Regions from separate parts of the Carboxydothermus pertinax genome, predicted to be linked through region 2. Evidence: riboswitches for the same ligand, from Rfam matches in the RefSeq annotation. Region 2 holds a riboswitch; the other holds the start of a gene.

Region 1 (8,918 bases), on a different contig from region 2:
CAAGAATATCTTTTATTTCTCTTAAAACAAGATCGACCATATCCTTTTCCGGTAAAAATACATCTTCCTGATTTACCGCCCCGCCTAAAAAGCCACGGACTAATAGGTAGTCCTCAGAGGGTACCCGGTGGTTCCATTTGACCGAACTATAGGTAATCGCCATAAGATGACGCTTTTCAATTCGCGGTACAACAAAACCAAAGGAATTTACTGCAAAAGGCCAATCAGCTTTTTTGTAAGCTAAAGTAATAGTAGCCGAAGAAGCAAAACCGGTTTGAGTTAAAAGCCCGGCAAGGTCGCTGTTTAGTTCTTCAAGAAGCTCGGCGGCAACATATGAAGGTACCGCTAAGATAACATGGTTACTTTCAATTACTTCTCCGTCACTTAAAAAGGTCTGGTATTTTCCATTTTTATAAGAAATCTTAATGGCTTTTTTGCCGGAAAAAAGTTTATATTCTGGAAGATTTGCCACTATATTTTCGGCAAGTTCCCCCATCCCTTTTTGAAAGCTCATGAAATACGTGGTTTTTGACTTTGTTTTTGGTTTTTTAACCGCTTGAGCTTTGGCGGTAAGCATTCCTTTGATTAAGCTGCCGTATTTTTTTTCCATTTCCACGAAACGGGGAAAAGTTGCTTTAATACTCATTTCTTCAGGGGTACCGGCGTGAATGCCGCCAATTAGTGGCTCAGCAATTTTTTCTAAAGCTTCCCTCCCGAGGCGCCGGGTGACAAAGCTGTATAAACTTTCATCACTATCATCTTTTTTTGGGGGAATAAATAAGTCTAAGCCCATGCGGATTTTTCCCGGCCAGGAAATTAAGGGGCTTAAAACAAAAGGAATAATTTTGGTTGGTACCATCATCATCAGGCCTTCGGGAAGTTCGTGGAGCCGACCTTTAGAAAGAATATAAGTACCTTTAAATTCGTCATTAGTGCCAATTATTTTATCTTCAAATTTTAACTCCCGGGCAATTTGAAACACCTGCGGTTTTTCTGATAAAAAACAGTCGGGGCCGCCTTCAATAACAAAGCCATCTCTTAAGTTAGTTTTAACTTTTCCGCCAAAATAATTGTCTTCCTCAATTAAGATAAAATCCTGTCCTTCCCGAAAAAGTTCATAGGCAGCAGCAAGACCGGCTATACCACCGCCTATAACCAAGAAATCAGACAATTTTATCCCTCCAGTTTTAAGACCAGCTGCTTTAAAGCTTTGATAAAATATGGATGAGTGTTTAAGGCTGAAAGCCGTTTAATATTAACGTCAGAAAATTTTTCTTTAAGCTCAATATCTAAATCGTAAAGGGTTTCAACATGATCGGCAACAAAACCAATAGGGTCTATGACAATATTTTTTATTCCTTTGGTGGTGAATTCGGCAATTACTTCTTCGACCCCCGGGGAAAGCCATTCCCCTTGGGACTTACCTTTACTTTGAAAAGCGTACGCCCAGGGAAAAGGGAAAGAACTCCCTAACTTCTTTGCAGCGGTTAAAAATTCATCAAAGTAGGGATCTCCCTTTTCTATGGCGTTTTTTGGTAAACTATGGGCGGTAAAAATTATACCGGAATCCTCCGGAGAATAAGTCTTTAGGGCTTTCTGCAAAAGGTCCCGGTGAGCTTCTATAAAGAGTGGTTCATAAGCCAATCCCCCGCTAAAAAAAAACTTAACGGTAGGAAACCGATTTTCCAAGCTTTTAATAGTTTTTTGATAAGCTCCGGTGGAAACGCTGGAATTAAAAGAAGACATTGGCAGAAAATAAATTACTTTTACCCCTTTTAAAACAAGCTTAGAAACAACCTCTGGAATTTCCGGCGACCAGTACTGGTAAGCAAAATCTACCAGGTAACCTTCCCCAAGTTCTACCTTTAAAGCTTTGGCTTGTTTTTGGGTTATTTCAGTTAAAGGAGACTTTCCGCCAATTCTTTCATAGCGGCCGCGGACTGCAGCTACCACCGGCGGCGGGGGGATTTTGCCCATAATTTTAGACATAAAGGGACCAATATTTTCAAGGCTATCCGGGCAGCCAAAGGCTACTAAAACTACGGCCTTCATTTTTAAGCCTCCAAAAGTTCTTCATAACTTAAGCTGCTTAATTCGTGGACTACTTCCACCAGATACTGAGCTTTTTCCACCGGAGTTTCCTTATGAATGCCGTGACCTAAGTTAAAGATATGTCCCGGGCGTTTGCCGGCTTTTATTAAAATGTCTTTTACTTTTTTCCGAATAACTTCCTTGGGAGCAAAGAGAGCTATAGGATCAAGATTTCCTTGCACTCCCCGGTCAAAGCCTACGGTCTGCCAGGCGGTATCCAAATTTACCCGCCAGTCAAGGCCTACTACATCCCCTCCAGCGGCAGCAATTAATTCTAACATGCTGCCGGCATTGTTAGCGAAGTGGATGACCGGAACGCCGGCATCTTTTAAATTATCAAAAACATATTTGCTGTGGGGCAGGACATATTTTTTATAATCTTGGGGAGAAAGCGTTCCCACCCAGGAATCAAAAACCTGAACCGCTTGAGCTCCGGCTGCAATTTGGGCTTTTAAGTAACGCACCGTGGATTCGGCAATCTTGCTTAAAAGTTCATGCCAGGCTTCCGGCGCTTCCCACATAAGTCTTTTACACTGGACGTAAGTTTTGGAACCGCCCCCTTCTATAATATAACTTGCTAAAGTAAAGGGAGCGCCAGAAAAGCCAATAAGCGGAACTTTGTCAGCAAGCTCCCGGCGTAATATTTTTATAGCTTCTAAAACATACGGCACATCTTCTTCAGGGGTAATTATCCGAACTTTTTTCACATCATCTATGGTTCGAACGGGATTTTCGATTACCGGACCTTCATCTTTAGCAAAGCGAAAGCCAATGCCCATTCCCTCCAAGGGTAAAAGAATATCGGCAAACAAGATTGCGGCATCGACCCCTAACTTTCTTACCGGCTGCAGCGTTACCTCTACTGCCAGTTCGGGGGTTTTGCACATTTCTAAAAAAGAGTATTTACTTCTAATTTCCATATATTCGGCCATGTAGCGGCCGGCCTGACGCATGAGCCAAACCGGGGTATAGGAAGTTTCTTCCCGGCGGCAAGCTTTTAAGAAAGTATTATTCATAGCTTTACTCCTTTCTCGGGACCGATTCGTAAACTAAACTAAAATAAATATTCAATACTAAACTAATATATATATTCAATATTATATCTTTTATTCCTTGTATAAGAAGAAATAAAAATCATTAATTTTTAAAAATCTTTAAAAGTAGCTTGCATTAAAAATTAAATATGGATAAAATTATACTGTATACAAAATACAGAAATGGGGTCGATGTCATGCTGATTAACGATGTACTTTTTGTCAAAGGCAGTTCTGGTTTTTATTTTGATGACCAAAAAGCAATTAAAAGCGGAGCCGTAGCTGATGGCTTTACTTATAAAGGCGAACCTTTAACCCCAGGTTTTTCCAGGATACGCCAGGGTGGCGAAGCGGTATCTATTATGCTTTTTTTAGAAAACGGAGAAATTGCGGTGGGAGACTGCGTTGCGGTGCAGTATTCCGGAGTAGACGGCCGGGATCCTGTGTTTTTAGCGGACAATTTTTTAAGAGTTTTGGAAGAGGAAATAAAGCCTAAGTTAGTTGGCTATAACCTCCTTAGCTTTAAAGAAGCGGCTTGGTATTTTGATAATCTTACCGATAAACAGGGAAAAAAATATCACACTGCCTTACGTTACGGGTTAACCCAGGCGTTGTTAGATGCGGTAGCAAAGATTAACCACTCTACCATGGCGGAGGTAATTGCTAAAGAATATGGCTTAAAGCTTTTATTAAATCCTGTACCGCTCTTTGCCCAATCGGGGGACGACCGCTATACCAATGCTGATAAAATGATATTAAAACGGGTGGATGTCTTACCCCATGGTTTATTTAATCACCCCTCGAAAATCGGTGCAGAAGGGAAAGATTTGACCGAATACGCCCTGTGGTTAAAACAGCGGGTAAAAGTCTTAGGGGATCCTGACTACCTGCCGATATTTCATTTTGACGTTTACGGTACCCTCGGAATTGTCTTTAGTGATAATTTAGACCAGGTAGCCGAATACTTAGCGAGATTGGAAGAAAGGGTTTATCCGCATCTTTTAAGAGTGGAGGGACCGGTGGATCTTGGCTCAAAGGAACGGCAAATTGAAGGGTTAAGGTATTTGCAAGAGAAGCTTTATTCCTTAGGTAGTAAAGTAGTTGTTGTAGCTGATGAATGGTGTAACAACCTTGCTGATATCAAAGAATTTGTGGATGCGCGGGCAGGTTTAATGGTCCAAATTAAATCCCCGGACTTAGGGGGGGTAAACGATATTATTGATGCGGTTTTATATGCCAAGGGAAATGGTATCGGTGCCTATTTGGGTGGCAGCTGCAACGAAACCGATATATCGGCTAAGGTTTCGGTTCACGTGGGCCTTGCTACAGGGCCGGATCAGCTCTTAGTAAAGCCTGGCATGGGTGTGGATGAAGGTTTAACTATCATGCGGAATGAAATGCTGAGGACTTTAGCGATTTTAAAGAAAAATAAATCTTTAATCCAGAAAAAAGTTGGTTAGCCGGAAGGAACGTCTTCCGGTTTTTTTATTCCATTTTGCAATACTTACGCGAAGTAAAAATAAAAAAATGGAATTTTACAAATAAAAACAATTAATATAAGATTAATTGTGAAAAAAATTATAAACTTTTGGGGAGGGGAGGGTCTGGTTGCCCCGGAGGACTTTAAATCCAATGGACAATTTTGGGGGTTTGGTTCGATTCCCACTTCCTCCCTTTAAAAAAGGAGGAGAGCTATGGACAATCGAGAACTGTGGAAGACTTTGAATGTTGATTTGGAGAAACACGATGAATTTTTGGCTCCGGTGCCGGGGGTTTATACCGAACTTTTTTTAAATCGACCCAATCGACCTAAAAAAATGGACTACTTTGATGCGGTAGTAGGGGATATTCATGGAATTAGAGTGCACGAGCTTTACAACTTAAAACATGCAGGTAAAAAAGTGTTTGCGACTTTTTGCGTTTATGTTCCGGAGGAAATTATTAATGCTACCGGCAGTGCTTGCATAGGCCTTTGCGCCGGTGCGCAGTATCCAATTCCGGCAGGGGAGACGGTCTTGCCCCGCAATCTTTGTCCGCTTATTAAATCAGCAATGGGCTTTAAAATTGAGAGAATTTGTCCATATTTCCAGGTGGCGGATTGTGTAGTAGGGGAAACTACTTGTGATGGCAAGAAAAAAGCCTGGGAGATTTTAAATGAATATATTCCAGTGCATGTGATGGAACTTCCCCAGAAAAAAGAAGCACGAGACCGAGAATTTTGGGAAGCTGAAATTAAAGATTTTGTGCGATTTGTGGAAGAAACGACTGGAGTTAAATTAAATGCCGAAAACTTAAGAGAAGGAATTGAAAAAATAAACAAAAAACGACAAGCCTTAAAAAGGCTTTCGGATTTAAGAAAACATAACCCTGCTCCTATCCATGGCTTGGATGTCCTTTTAATTAATCAATTGGCCTTTTTTGATGACCCTGAACGATTTGCTTCCAAGGTAAACGAACTCTGTGACGAATTAGAAGAAAGGGTTGCCCGGGGGGAAGGGGTAGCTCCCAAAGATGCCCCGAGAATCTTAATTACCGGTACCCCTCAGCCCATACCCCACTGGAAAATCCATGCCTTAATTGAAGGAGCCGGCGGAGTGGTAGTGGGAGAGGAAACTTGTACCGGGGAAAGGTATTTTAAGGATTTAGTAGAACCAGCCGATGACATGGACGGAATGTTAAAAAATATTGCAGCAAGATCTTTAAAGGTAAATTGTGCTTGCTTTACCCCCAACCCTGGCCGTATAGAGGACCTTTTAGGGCTGGCTAATAAATTACAAGTAGACGGGGTAATTCACTATTCTTTGCAGTTTTGTCAACCCTATGGAGTGGAAAGTTACTTCGTTAGCAGGGAGCTGGAGAATCGCAACATTCCGGTATTAAAGTTAGAAAGCGACTTTTCCGATGAAGACCAGGGGCAGTTAAAAACCCGGATTGAAGCCTTTTTGGAGATGATAAAATAGTGTTTGCAGGATTAGATTTAGGTTCTACCAATACGAAATTAGTAATTATAAGAGAGGATGGAAGCCTTCTTTTTAAGATTATTCCCACTAAATTTGAACCGGTGAAAGCCGGAGAGGCTATCTTAAGAGAGACAGGAGAGGATATTCAACGATTGGTAGTTACCGGTTACGGTCGGGTGGCTTTTAACCGGGGAAAAGTTGTAACGGAAATAACCTGTCAGGCCAAGGGCTGCCATGAATTATTTCCCGAGGTTGAATTTATCTTAGATTTAGGCGGTCAGGATGCTAAAATAATTAAAAAGGATGGTCAAGGAAGGGTAGTTAATTTTTTAATGAATGATAAATGTGCTGCTGGAACGGGCAGATTTTTAGAAGTAATTTTAGCGGCAATTGGGGATGAATTCCAGGATGAGGTTTTGGTTAATGAAGTTAAGGCAGTTCCTATAAATTCCATGTGCACTGTCTTTGCCGAATCTGAAGTTATCTCGTTGCTTGCCCGTGGAACTCCTAAAAGAGAAGTAGTAGCGGGGTTATTTAAAACAGTAGCCAAAAGGCTTGCCAAATTTGTCGCAAGCCTTGGCCAACCCCGAAAATTAATATTTACCGGTGGTGGGGCGAACTACAAAGCCCTAAGATTTTTTTTACAAAGAGAACTGGGAATTGAGGTGGTTGTGCCACCAGAACCGTCGGTGACCGCTGCTTTAGGGGCTGCTTTAATTGCTAAAGAAGCCTGAGGGTAACCTTCCAGGCTTTCTATAAATTAAAATTTTCACAAATATAAAAATTGTTGAATTAATGCGAAATTTATCATAAAATGTATACAGAAAACTAAATACGGCGGATGAAGGCAGCAGGAGAGACCCGGACTCGGGCGCCGAAGGAGTAAGCCTTTAAAGTTTTGCTTGGCTTTAAAGGTGAAACTCTCAGGCAAAAGGACTGTTGCTGGACGAAGCTCTGGAGAGTCCCAGGACTGGGCACCCACGGGGAGAATAATCTCTCAGGTCAAAGGACAGAGGCTAAAGCGTTTAGGTTTTAGCTATCTGTCTTTTTATTTTTTGGATTAAAAAACAAAAGCTGCAAAAACTAAGAAAAAAGGGTGATGGGATGGAAAGTTTAAAAAGAACTCCGCTTTTTGAAGAGCACTTAAAGCTTGGGGCCAAAATGGTACCCTTTGGTGGCTGGGAAATGCCGGTTCAGTATACCGGTATCTTGGAAGAACATATGGCTGTTCGTACCGATGTGGGGATGTTTGATGTGTCCCATATGGGAGAAATTGAAATTTTGGGTAGCAGGGCTGAAGAATTTGTAAACTACTTGATTACCAATGATGCTTCCCGCTTAAATCCTGGTGAGGTAATTTATACTACCATGTGTTATCCAAACGGCGGGACGGTTGATGATTTATTGGCCTATAAGTATTCCAACGACCATTACTTATTGGTAGTGAATGCTTCCAACAAAGATAAGGATTTTGCCTATATTATAGAACATAAGTGGGAAGATGTAACGGTAACCGACTTATCGGACCAAACGGCGGAAATTGCTCTCCAGGGTCCCCGGGCTCAGGAGGTCTTGCAAAAACTAACTTCTTTTGACTTAAACCGGATTAAATATTTTGGTTTTGTGGAAATAGAGGTAGCGGGTATTCCCTGCTTGGTAAGCCGCACCGGCTATACCGGCGAAGATGGCTTTGAAATTTATTTTACCCCCATTCACGCGGCAAAAATTTGGAATGAACTATTAAGTCTTGGGGTAAAACCAGCAGGGCTTGGTGCCCGGGATACTTTAAGGTTTGAAGCCTGCCTTCCGTTATACGGCCATGAACTTTCAGCCGAGATTACGCCTCTTGAGGCGGGACTTGGTTGGGCCGTTAAGTTTACCAAGGAAGATTTTCTGGGAAAAGAAGCTTTACTTGCCCAAAAAAATGCAGGGCTTAAAAGAAAAATTGTTGGTTTGGAAATGATTGGAGCAGGAATTCCGCGCCAGGGCTACGAAATAGTATTTAACCAAAGGGGAGTAGGTTTTGTTACCTCCGGTACCTTTGCGCCGTATTTTAAGAAAAACCTGGCTTTAGCCATGGTTGATATCGACGCGGCGGAAATTGGTACCGAGTTGGAAGTAATCATTCGGGGGAAGGGCGTTCGTGCCCGGGTAGTTCCAAAACCATTTTACAAAAGGGGGAAATAAGCATGAGTAATGTGCCTAAGGATTTAAAGTACAGCCGTGAGCATGAGTGGATTAAGGTAGACGGCAATATTGGTATTGTAGGGATTACTGATTTTGCCCAAAAATCACTGGGAGACATCGTATTTATTGAGCTTCCTGGAGTGGGTGATGAAATTACCGCTGGGGACACCTTTGGGGTGGTAGAGTCGGTAAAAGCTGCTTCCGACTTATATGCTCCGGTCTCCGGAAAAGTACTGGAAGTAAATGAGGAAGTTATTGATTCACCTCAATTGGTAAATGAAGACCCCTATGGTAAGGGGTGGATGATTAAAGTTGAAATTTCCAATGAAGCGGAATTGGAAGAACTACTCTCCCCCGAAGATTACGAAAAACTTTTAGAAGAGGAAGGCGAATAATTTGAAGTATACTCCCCATACCCCGGACGAAGTCCGGGAAATGTTAAGTAGCCTTGGCTTAAATACCATTGATGATTTGTTTGCTGATATCCCGGAAGAGGTTAAACTTAAAAGGCCCTTAAATCTTCCTTCCGGGATGTCAGAACTTGAAGTTAAAAAGCACTTAGCAAAGCTAGCATCACAAAACGGTTCTGCGGATAAATATCTAACCTTCTTGGGTGCAGGAGTATACGACCATTATGTACCTTCGG
Region 2 (8,918 bases):
CCCAAGGGCCGGGACTCCGGAAGGAATGTGACCTTGAGTGGGAGCAAAGCCGGGTAATCCGTGTTTTTCCACGAACTTGGGTATATCGGCCCGGCCAATCTCTCCGGCCATAACCGCCAGAGCGCCAATCATCTTGTAGTTTGCTTCCGGTACGTTGCCGGCGCCGGCCGGTTCGGTAAGTTCGGGGTTTTGCATTTCTACGGAATAGTAGTCAATTTCGGTAATCTTCCGTCCAAGCTTTGCCAGGGGTTCGGAAACCAAGGCTTTCATTACCTGTTGCGGAGAAGCGCCGCTACCGATATTGTGTTTTCCGATAACGTCTAAACGAATGATGGGATTTACGCCGTCGTTTTCCGAGACTAACACCGCAAAAGCTCCCAGCATGTCTTCTAAAACCGGCATTCCTTTGTTGACGTGGTCCTTGCCGTTCATTCCGAGTTTGGCAACGGCACCGCCACCCACCACGATGACGTTTTTAAAAGTGCCGGCTTCAATTAAGGAGGCAGCGTGTAAGAGAGCATGGGTAGGGCCAGCGCAAAAGCCGCGCACGTCGGAGCCGTTGGCGTTTACCAAACCGGCAATTTCACCAATAGCTTTAGCAAAGTTACCGCCACCTCTTTGGTTCATGTCACCGCAGGCTTCTTCGGAACATTCAATAATGTAATCTACTTTCGCTGGATTAATTCCGGTATTGGCTAAAAGATGGAGGACTGCTAAAATACCCGATGCTTTTACCACAAGGTTTTCTAACATAATATGGGCCGATAAGTTTTCGTCAATTTCATGGGCCTGCCGCACGCAACCTACTAGTTTTTGCCCAAGGTACAGTCCTTCAGCAGTATGGGAGGCTACTAACTTTTCAATTTCTCCCGGGGGTTTGGCGTTTGTAAGGCGGGCAAGCAGTTGTTCGTTTATTAGCTTATGTTTGGCAAGTTTTTCTTTGACTTCTTCCTGAAAACTTTCTTCCAGGATAACGAGGTCAAAGGCGTCGGCTATTTTTAAGAGTCCGTAAAATTCGTCTTCCGGCATGATTTCGCCGTACTTACCAAAACGAGAAGTTTCATTAATGGGGTTTGTGTACCAGGGGCGGGGAATGGTTTTTAACTCCTCAAGACCGATATTACCGATGTAAGCCTGGTTTGGGGCGTAAGCTAAAGCATCGTTATACTTCCGTAAATGTTCGGGAAGGTTTTTCAGGTATTCCGAATCGGGGTTTTTTAGCCTTTCAACCGTCTGGGTGGTTCCGTTGTGGTATAAGATGTTAGGAGCATGAATGAGGCACTGGCCAACACCTTTTAAGACTGGCATAATTATAACCTCCGTTTGTCAAAATTATTTTTATATCTTAAGCCCAGATAATGGGCTTGTTTTCTAAATTTGGGGAGCAGGCTAAAGACCCGCTCCCGAGATTTTTTATTCAAATACCGTTTGTCCTTCCACTTCGGTGGTAAGAGCCCTTAATGCTTTTTCCACAAGTTTTCTTCTTAAAGCTTTTTCCTCATCTGCTGGAAGGGTAGGGTTGCCCAGAGGATGCGGAATTGCTATTGTTGGGACTATCCGGTTAGCACCCACGGTTTTACTGATGGGAACGATGGTGCACATGTGAACTACGGGAATACCGGCCCGTTCAATTTCCTTGACCATCGCTGCACCGCAGCGAGTGCAGGTACCTCAGGTGGAGGTAAGAATGACCGCATCTACTCCGGAAGCTTTTAAATCAGCAGCAATGGCCTGACCGAATTTAGCAGCATTGGCCACAGAAGTACCGTTACCAACGGTAGCATAGTAGTAATCGTGCAGCTTTCCGATTTTGCCTTCTGCTTCTATTTCCCTTAAAACGTCGACCGGTAAAACTCTGTCGGCGTCTTGATTGGCGTAAACCGGATCATAGCCGCCATGGGCGGTCTCAAAGGTATCGCTGGTTAAATTTTTTACGCCAGCGAGAGAGTATTTACCGAACTTTGAAGCTGACGACGATTCAATCCGGTCGGGATTGCCCTTGGGAACAATACCTCCGGAGGTTACCAAAGCTATGGTAGCTTGGCTAAGGTCTTTTATGGCGGGATTGGGAGAAACCCGGTCAAAAGCCGGCATAGGAAGTTCGGTAGTAAAGCTTTCGCCTTTAATTTTGGCTACTAGCATGTCTACTGCCCGCTTAGCTCCTCGCTCCTGGGCAAAATAATTTTTCCTAATACCCCTGGCAATGTAGCCTTCTTGCTCTGGGGTACCGATTTCTTCTTTCTTTAGGAGTTTTAAACCTAAAGCGGCCATTTTAGGAATAGCGTTTCGCATACCAATGGCTGAATCGGCGGTAGCAATGATATAAACAGACTTCTTATACATGTCGGTACCGGGGTTTTCAGGATACATACCGGTTACGGCAGGAATACCAAGATTTTTTACCACTGCTTCGGCAACCGCACCGCAGGCGGTACCGTAGCGGCCGGCGTTAAAAGCAGGTCCGGCGACCACTAAGTCAGGATTATATTCCTTGATCATTGCGATGATTTGCCTAAGAGCCTCTTCCATGTTTTCGGCAAAATAGCTGTCACCGCAGATAACGGTACCGACAACTTCCGCTTCTCCTTTAAATGCACCATTTAAAGCGGTACCAGGGCCTACGGGACCGTCTTTTTTGAGCGGAGCAATATCTGCTTTATCTTCGCCGCCTATTTGCCCAAAAAACTGGTTTAAATAGTGGATAACGCGGAATTTGGACACAAGACTACCTCCTTTTACCTGAAGGGGCTAAAACTTGCTACCTTCTTCTCTCATTTTGGAAACTTCGGCGGCCAAAGCATTTACATCTAATACCATTTCCATCATAGCGGCCTGCTCTTCATAAACAGCCGGATCGATTTCGGCTTTAATTTCGGGCTCTAAAATGTGGTAGACCCGGAGTCCCAACGAGACCCCTGCTAAAGGACCTGCATAGGTAGGATCGCCCAGAGTAACAGTTTCAGCAGCTAAAGAGGCGGTGTCCGGTTCAGCTGCTCCTAAAAGAACAACAATATTTTCACCGCCTAATTCTTCCGCTAATTCTTTAATCCGGGCTTGGTTTTGCAGGTCCATAGTACCGGCAGCAGTTCAGACGAAGCACTCGGTAGTGGCAAACACCACTTCTGCTCCGGCACTCTTGGCACATTCTGCAATTGCGGGACCGGGAACGCCGTCACGGTCACCTACCGCTATGACTTTTTTACCAGCCAAAATTGCCATACTAAACTCCTCCTTTAGTTTTTATAGTGGCCTGTCGTTAGTGGTTGGGCTTTTCCCACCACCTACCACTTACCACCTGCGGACATTAATATCCTTTTGCGGTTAATTGGTTAAAGCCAACTTCTGAGGTGGCGCCGGTGATTGCCTGAATTTCCACTTCGATGCTGCCGTCGGACCGTAAGGAACCGGCAAAGCCTCCGGCAATGACATCAACAACTTCCACATGACCGATTACGGTATCCAGCTTGGGCAGAACAATGGTTTCGTTAGCGTTACCGGCGGTAACCACGGCATTGGCTTCGGGAGTGATATCGGCCAGCGATTGGGAGCTGCCGTCTCTACCGGCGTATTCGTCGGTGATAAGGACCGTTTTAATGCCTTTTTGTTCTAATTTTCGGCAGTTCATTACCAGGTCAGCGTCAGGGTTACCAAAGCCTTCTTCGGAGATAATTGCCGCATCAATGCCGAGCATTTCAGCAAGCTTAGCGGTGTAGCTGGAGGAACGCTCTTTATCGGTTAAGGTAACGTTTTCGTTGGTAATGATGACGCCCACAAAGTTTATATCTTTGCCGTGGCGGGCAAATAATTCTTCAATTACAGGGTTATTCATGTGCACGTAAGTAGTGTTTTTGTCACAGGCGGAAACACAGTTACCGCTGACAATTGCTCCGTCGAAAACTTCGGTGGGGGAGATAAGAGTAGGGAGAATCCTTTTAGCATCAACACCATAAACATATGTGTCGTGTAAAAGCCCCTGGGTTTGGAGCATGTAGACATAAGCTACTTTCGGTAGACCCGGGTATTTATTTGCGGCTTCGAGTAAGGGGGCTACTTCATAGGTGACTTCTTCATCGGGAGCTACATTTCTACCGGCTTCACCCAGGTACGCGGCAGCTTTAAAACCTGCTAACCGGACAACCCTTTCATGTTCGTGCTGGGACAGTCCTTCCACCGGTTCGACTTTAACAACGATGTTATAAGTTTTCGAAAAAGGAGTGTATTTCGCTCCAGGACCGGTCATATCGATAATACCTTCCTGGAAACCTACAATTTTACCAGTGGTAATTACTGCCGCGCCTTTTAAAACATGGGTCCGGCCGCTACCCACCATCTCTATTTTCCCTAAAAAGCCGGGAAAGATATTGCCAGGGCCTTCTACTTTAACCCGGGGCTCGATTACATCTTTTACCGGTACAATCCTGACCGATTCTCCCGGGCGGGCTAAAAACAGTTCGACCGAGCTAATTTGGTTATCTTCTTTTAAAAGGGCGGTGAGCTCATCTTTGTTAACATATAAAATTCCGTTTTCAACTTTTGTATTAGGGCCAAACTCAACCCCTTTAATTTGAATCTTGCCAAGGGTAAGCCGCATTTTATCCCTCCTTAGCCGATAATGGCACGAATTTTTTCTTCAATTTCTGCGCGGCCAAAGTTGCCCTGTAGTTGATCTACAAGCTCTCCGTTTTTGTAAAACTGGAAGGTAGGAAGGCTCATAACTTTGAGCTGAATAGCCAGCCTCCGGTTTTCGGCAGTGTTTAATTTGGTAAACTTCATTTTGCCCGCATAGATTTCAGCCAATTCTTCGACTACTGGCATTAAGCCCATGCAGGGTACACACCGGGGGCCCCAGAAGTCCACCAGGACCGGAAGCTCGCTTTTTAAAACCTCCTCTTCAAAATTGTCTTTGTTTACTTCAATTAAGTTGCCTGCCATATAATCACCTCCTTTACTTGATGCATTCTTCAAGATATTTTTCCGCATGATAGGCGGCAATGGCCCCGTCAGCAGCCGCAGTAACCACCTGCCGTAAAAGTTTTTGCCGGACATCTCCGGCAGCATAGACTCCCGGGATATTAGTGCGCATATTTTCATCGGTAATAATATACCCGCGTTCGTCTAAGGTTACTAAGCTTTTGACAAATTCGGTGTTGGGTTCAAGGCCGACATAGATAAAAATGCCGTCAATTTCTTTTTCAAAAACTTCGCCGGTGACGACATTTTTAAGGCGGACTTTTTCAACTACATCGGTACCAATAATTTCTTCAACTACGGTATTCCAGAGAATTTCCAGTTTTTCGTTAGCAAAAGCCCTTTCCTGGAGAACTTTGGTGGCTCTCAAGGTATCGCGGCGATGGACGAGAGTTACTTTTTCAGCAAACTTGGTGAGGTAGCAGGCTTCTTCTACTGCTGAGTCGCCGCCGCCTACGACCATGACGTTAGCGCCTTCGTAAAAGGCAGCGTCACAGGTGGCACAGTAGGAGACCCCGCGAGCTCTAAATTCTAACTCACCCGGACAACCGAGAAGTTTAGGTGCGGCACCGGAAGCGATAATAACAACTTTCGCAATTAAATCGCCTTTAGTGGTTTTGACAATCCGGTCATCTCCTTGAAGTTCTATGGCCTTGACTTCTGCATTAAGTTTTTTGGCGCCAAATCTTTGAGCTTGCTGTTCCATTTGCTGGGTTAAGTCTGGTCCTGGAATGCCGCGGGCAAAACCGGGGTAATTTTCAATCTCATCGGTAGTGGCAGCTTGACCGCCGGTAGAAAGCTTTTCGATATAAAGGGTGGAAAGCTTACTCCGGGCGCTGTAGAGAGCAGCAGACAATCCTGCTGGACCTGCCCCGATGATAATCACGTCATATCTTTCCATGGACACTCCTCCTTCTTTTAAAGCTTTATATAATAAGACCCAGGCTGGTCAAAAAACTTTTAAAAAAGTCCAGGTCTATGACAGCAAAGTCATCTAAAAATAGCTCTGTCTCCTTAGGGCGAGGGCGTTTGGTTAAAAGTTCTAGTGTTTTAAAATAACTGTTTTCAGCTATTAAGATGGAGTTAAAATCTATCTCTTGCTCTAGGTGATCTACAACTACAGTTTTATAAGGGGTTTGGTTGGGTTTAATACTTCCTGTTAAAGGATGGGTTAAAAGTTTATGGCCGAAATGACAGAGGTCGCGAACTTTTTCCAGGACGTCCTCGGTAAAGCCATCTACCCATAAAAGGGAAAATCTTTTATTAAGCTGGTACTTTTGTATATATTCTTTTACTTTTGGGTTGTTTGTAATCACGATCATTTCGATTTCCTCCAAGGAAATGACTTAATATGCTCCTGCGGTACTAAAAAGAAAAGGACAGAGGCCAATTTTATTACCGACCTCTGTCCCTAAGACCTGAGAGATTCCCGGGGAAATCCCGGGTTACTCCTTTGGTGCCGCCAACTGCGGACTCTCCAGAGTCCCGTCCGGTTGCGGTCCTTTTGCCTGAGAGTTTCGGTTTCCCTTGCTCCTTCGGCGCCCCTATAAAGGGGTCTCTCCCGCCACCATCATTCAGGAAATTTCACTATTAATTTGGGGGGATGGAGAAAAAATTATACAGGGGGAGAAAGAAAAGTTTTCTTAACTTTTCAATTGCTATTATAATATATTCGTGATAAATTACACAAGTCCTTTTCTAAAAAATATTTTTTTCGACAAAATTCGAAGTTTTTATCTTGTGAATATTAAGAAAATGGCGAAAAAAAGCTGTTAATGACTTTTTAAAATGTGATAAAAAGTGCAAAAAGTTCCTTTATGTACAAATAAAATATGCAATCTGATTTACCTAAAGTTAACAAATTTTCTCTTAAGGATTTGAAAAATAATTAAAGGAAAATGCTAATCGGTACCGAATTAATTTTTAAAGACAAAAAAGCTTTTAATCGTTTAAAGGAGGGTTAGGATGGCGGGAGAACTTAAAGTTGGCTTGGAAGGGCGAGCAAGCACTACAGTTAGGCCTGAAAACACCGCTTTATCGGTAAAAAGCGGAAGTTTAGAGGTGTTTGCCACGCCAATGATGATAGCTTTAATGGAAGAAGCTTCGGTAAAGGCGGTGGAAGATTTTTTAAATCCCGGGGAAACTACCGTGGGAACAAAAGTGGAAGTAAGCCATTTAAAAGCAACTCCCCTGGGGGCTAAAGTAGAAGCTGTGGCCAGATTGGTTGCTATAGACGGACGCCGACTTACTTTTTTAGTTGAGGCTTTTGATGAGCAGGGGAAAATTGGGGAAGGACGGCACGAGAGAGTATGCGTAAATATTGAAAAATTTTTGGGGAAACTAAATTCAAAAGAAAAATAAACGAACTTGGAAGAAAAATAAAGTTAATGAAAGTTATTACAATATCTATAGAAATATTTCAAAAATTTAAAAATTTAAGAAGGAATTTTGGTATATTAATCGAATATATTAATAATTGATGTCCAAAGTAGTTAGCAAAGGCTTTTTTAATAATAATTAATAATAAAAAACTAGAAAGGAAGGGAAAGGAAATGAAGAGCGATATCGAAATCGCCCAGGAGGCAAAACTTGAGCCCATAGTTAAGATTGCTGAAAAGCTGGGGCTTACCGAAGATGACATTGAGATGTATGGGAAGTACAAAGCCAAAATTGCAGCGCATGTTTGGGATAAGATTAAAGACCGCCCAGATGGTAAATTAATACTGGTCACTGCTATAAATCCTACCCCTGCTGGAGAAGGAAAGACCACAACCACTGTGGGTTTAGGTGATGCTTTAAACCGCTTAGGAAAGAAAACTATTATTGCTTTACGGGAACCTTCTTTAGGTCCTAGCTTTGGGGTAAAGGGTGGTGCTGCTGGGGGTGGTTATGCCCAGGTAGTGCCAATGGAAGACATTAACCTCCACTTTACTGGAGACCTGCACGCGATCACTACTGCTCATAACCTTTTAGCGGCAATGATCGATAATCACATCCACCAGGGAAACGAGTTGGGCATTGACCCGAGACGGGTGGTCTGGCGGAGAGTGGTGGACTTAAACGACCGGGCGTTAAGAAAAGTAGTTATCGGCCTTGGCGGACCGGCTCAAGGAGTACCCCGGGAGACAGGCTTTGACATTACTGTGGCGTCAGAAATTATGGCGATCCTTTGCCTTGCCTCCGACCTCATGGACTTAAAAGAAAGGTTTAATAGAATTTTAATTGGTTATACATACGACCAGAAGCCGGTATATGTCCGGGACTTGAAAGCTGCTGGAGCTATGACCGTATTAATGAAAGATGCCATTAAACCAAACTTAGTTCAGACTTTAGAACATACCCCAGCTTTTGTGCACGGTGGGCCCTTTGCCAACATTGCCCATGGCACCAACTCCATCCAGGCAGATAAGATTGCCTTAAAACTTGCTGATTACCTTGTAACCGAGGCAGGCTTTGGTGCTGACCTTGGCGCTGAAAAGTTCTTCAACGTTGTTTGCCGGTTTGCCGGCTTTAAGCCTTCAGCGGTAGTTATTGTGGCAACGGTGCGGGCGCTTAAATATAACGGAGGAGTACCGAAAGTAGAACTCAATAAAGAAAACTTGGAAGCTTTAGAAAGGGGTTTTGCTAACCTTGAAAAGCATATAGAAAATATTGGCAAGTTTGGGTTACCTGCAGTAGTAGCAATTAACCGCTTCCCCACTGATACCGATGCTGAGCTTAACAAACTTAAAGAGCTTATTGAAGCTTCGGGGGCGGAGTTTGCTCTCTCGGAAGTATGGGCTAAGGGTGGTGAAGGTGGTATTGAACTAGCCCAAAAAGTTCTTAAAGTAATTGAAGAAAAGCCGGCGAACTTCCGCTTCCTCTATGACTTAGAAATGTCAATTAAGCAAAAGATAGAAACCATTGCCCGGGAAATTTACGGCGCTGATGGGGTAAACTTCACTGCAGAA

Evidence for each region. Region 2 has a riboswitch for glycine ahead of cpu_RS08845 (GrdX family protein). Riboswitches for the same ligand answer to the same signal wherever they lie in the genome.
Region 1: linked by a shared signal. The riboswitch ahead of gcvT (glycine cleavage system aminomethyltransferase GcvT) and the one ahead of cpu_RS08845 (GrdX family protein) in region 2 are both predicted to bind glycine.

Annotation. Positions count from the first base shown of each region.
Region 1 is NZ_BDJK01000043.1:22,009-30,926, forward strand. Features, by position in the region: gene hemG (protoporphyrinogen oxidase) at 1-1,171, opposite strand, end outside; gene hemH (ferrochelatase) at 1,174-2,052, opposite strand; gene hemE (uroporphyrinogen decarboxylase) at 2,055-3,107, opposite strand; gene cpu_RS09585 (methylaspartate ammonia-lyase) at 3,323-4,585, shown strand; gene cpu_RS09590 (double-cubane-cluster-containing anaerobic reductase) at 4,820-6,085, shown strand; gene cpu_RS09595 (acyl-CoA dehydratase activase) at 6,085-6,819, shown strand; glycine riboswitch at 6,927-7,034, shown strand; glycine riboswitch at 7,038-7,100, shown strand; gene gcvT (glycine cleavage system aminomethyltransferase GcvT) at 7,190-8,272, shown strand; gene gcvH (glycine cleavage system protein GcvH) at 8,275-8,667, shown strand; gene gcvPA (aminomethyl-transferring glycine dehydrogenase subunit GcvPA) at 8,669-8,918, shown strand, end outside.
Region 2 is NZ_BDJK01000036.1:13,125-22,042, reverse strand. Features, by position in the region: gene grdC (glycine/sarcosine/betaine reductase complex component C subunit beta) at 1-1,308, opposite strand, end outside; gene grdB (glycine reductase complex selenoprotein B) at 1,414-2,721, opposite strand; gene grdA (glycine/sarcosine/betaine reductase complex selenoprotein A) at 2,749-3,219, opposite strand; gene cpu_RS08860 (glycine/sarcosine/betaine reductase component B subunit) at 3,305-4,591, opposite strand; gene cpu_RS08855 (thioredoxin family protein) at 4,603-4,932, opposite strand; gene trxB (thioredoxin-disulfide reductase) at 4,946-5,869, opposite strand; gene cpu_RS08845 (GrdX family protein) at 5,895-6,290, opposite strand; glycine riboswitch at 6,364-6,454, opposite strand; glycine riboswitch at 6,455-6,542, opposite strand; gene cpu_RS08840 (thioesterase family protein) at 6,934-7,329, shown strand; gene cpu_RS08835 (formate--tetrahydrofolate ligase) at 7,521-8,918, shown strand, end outside.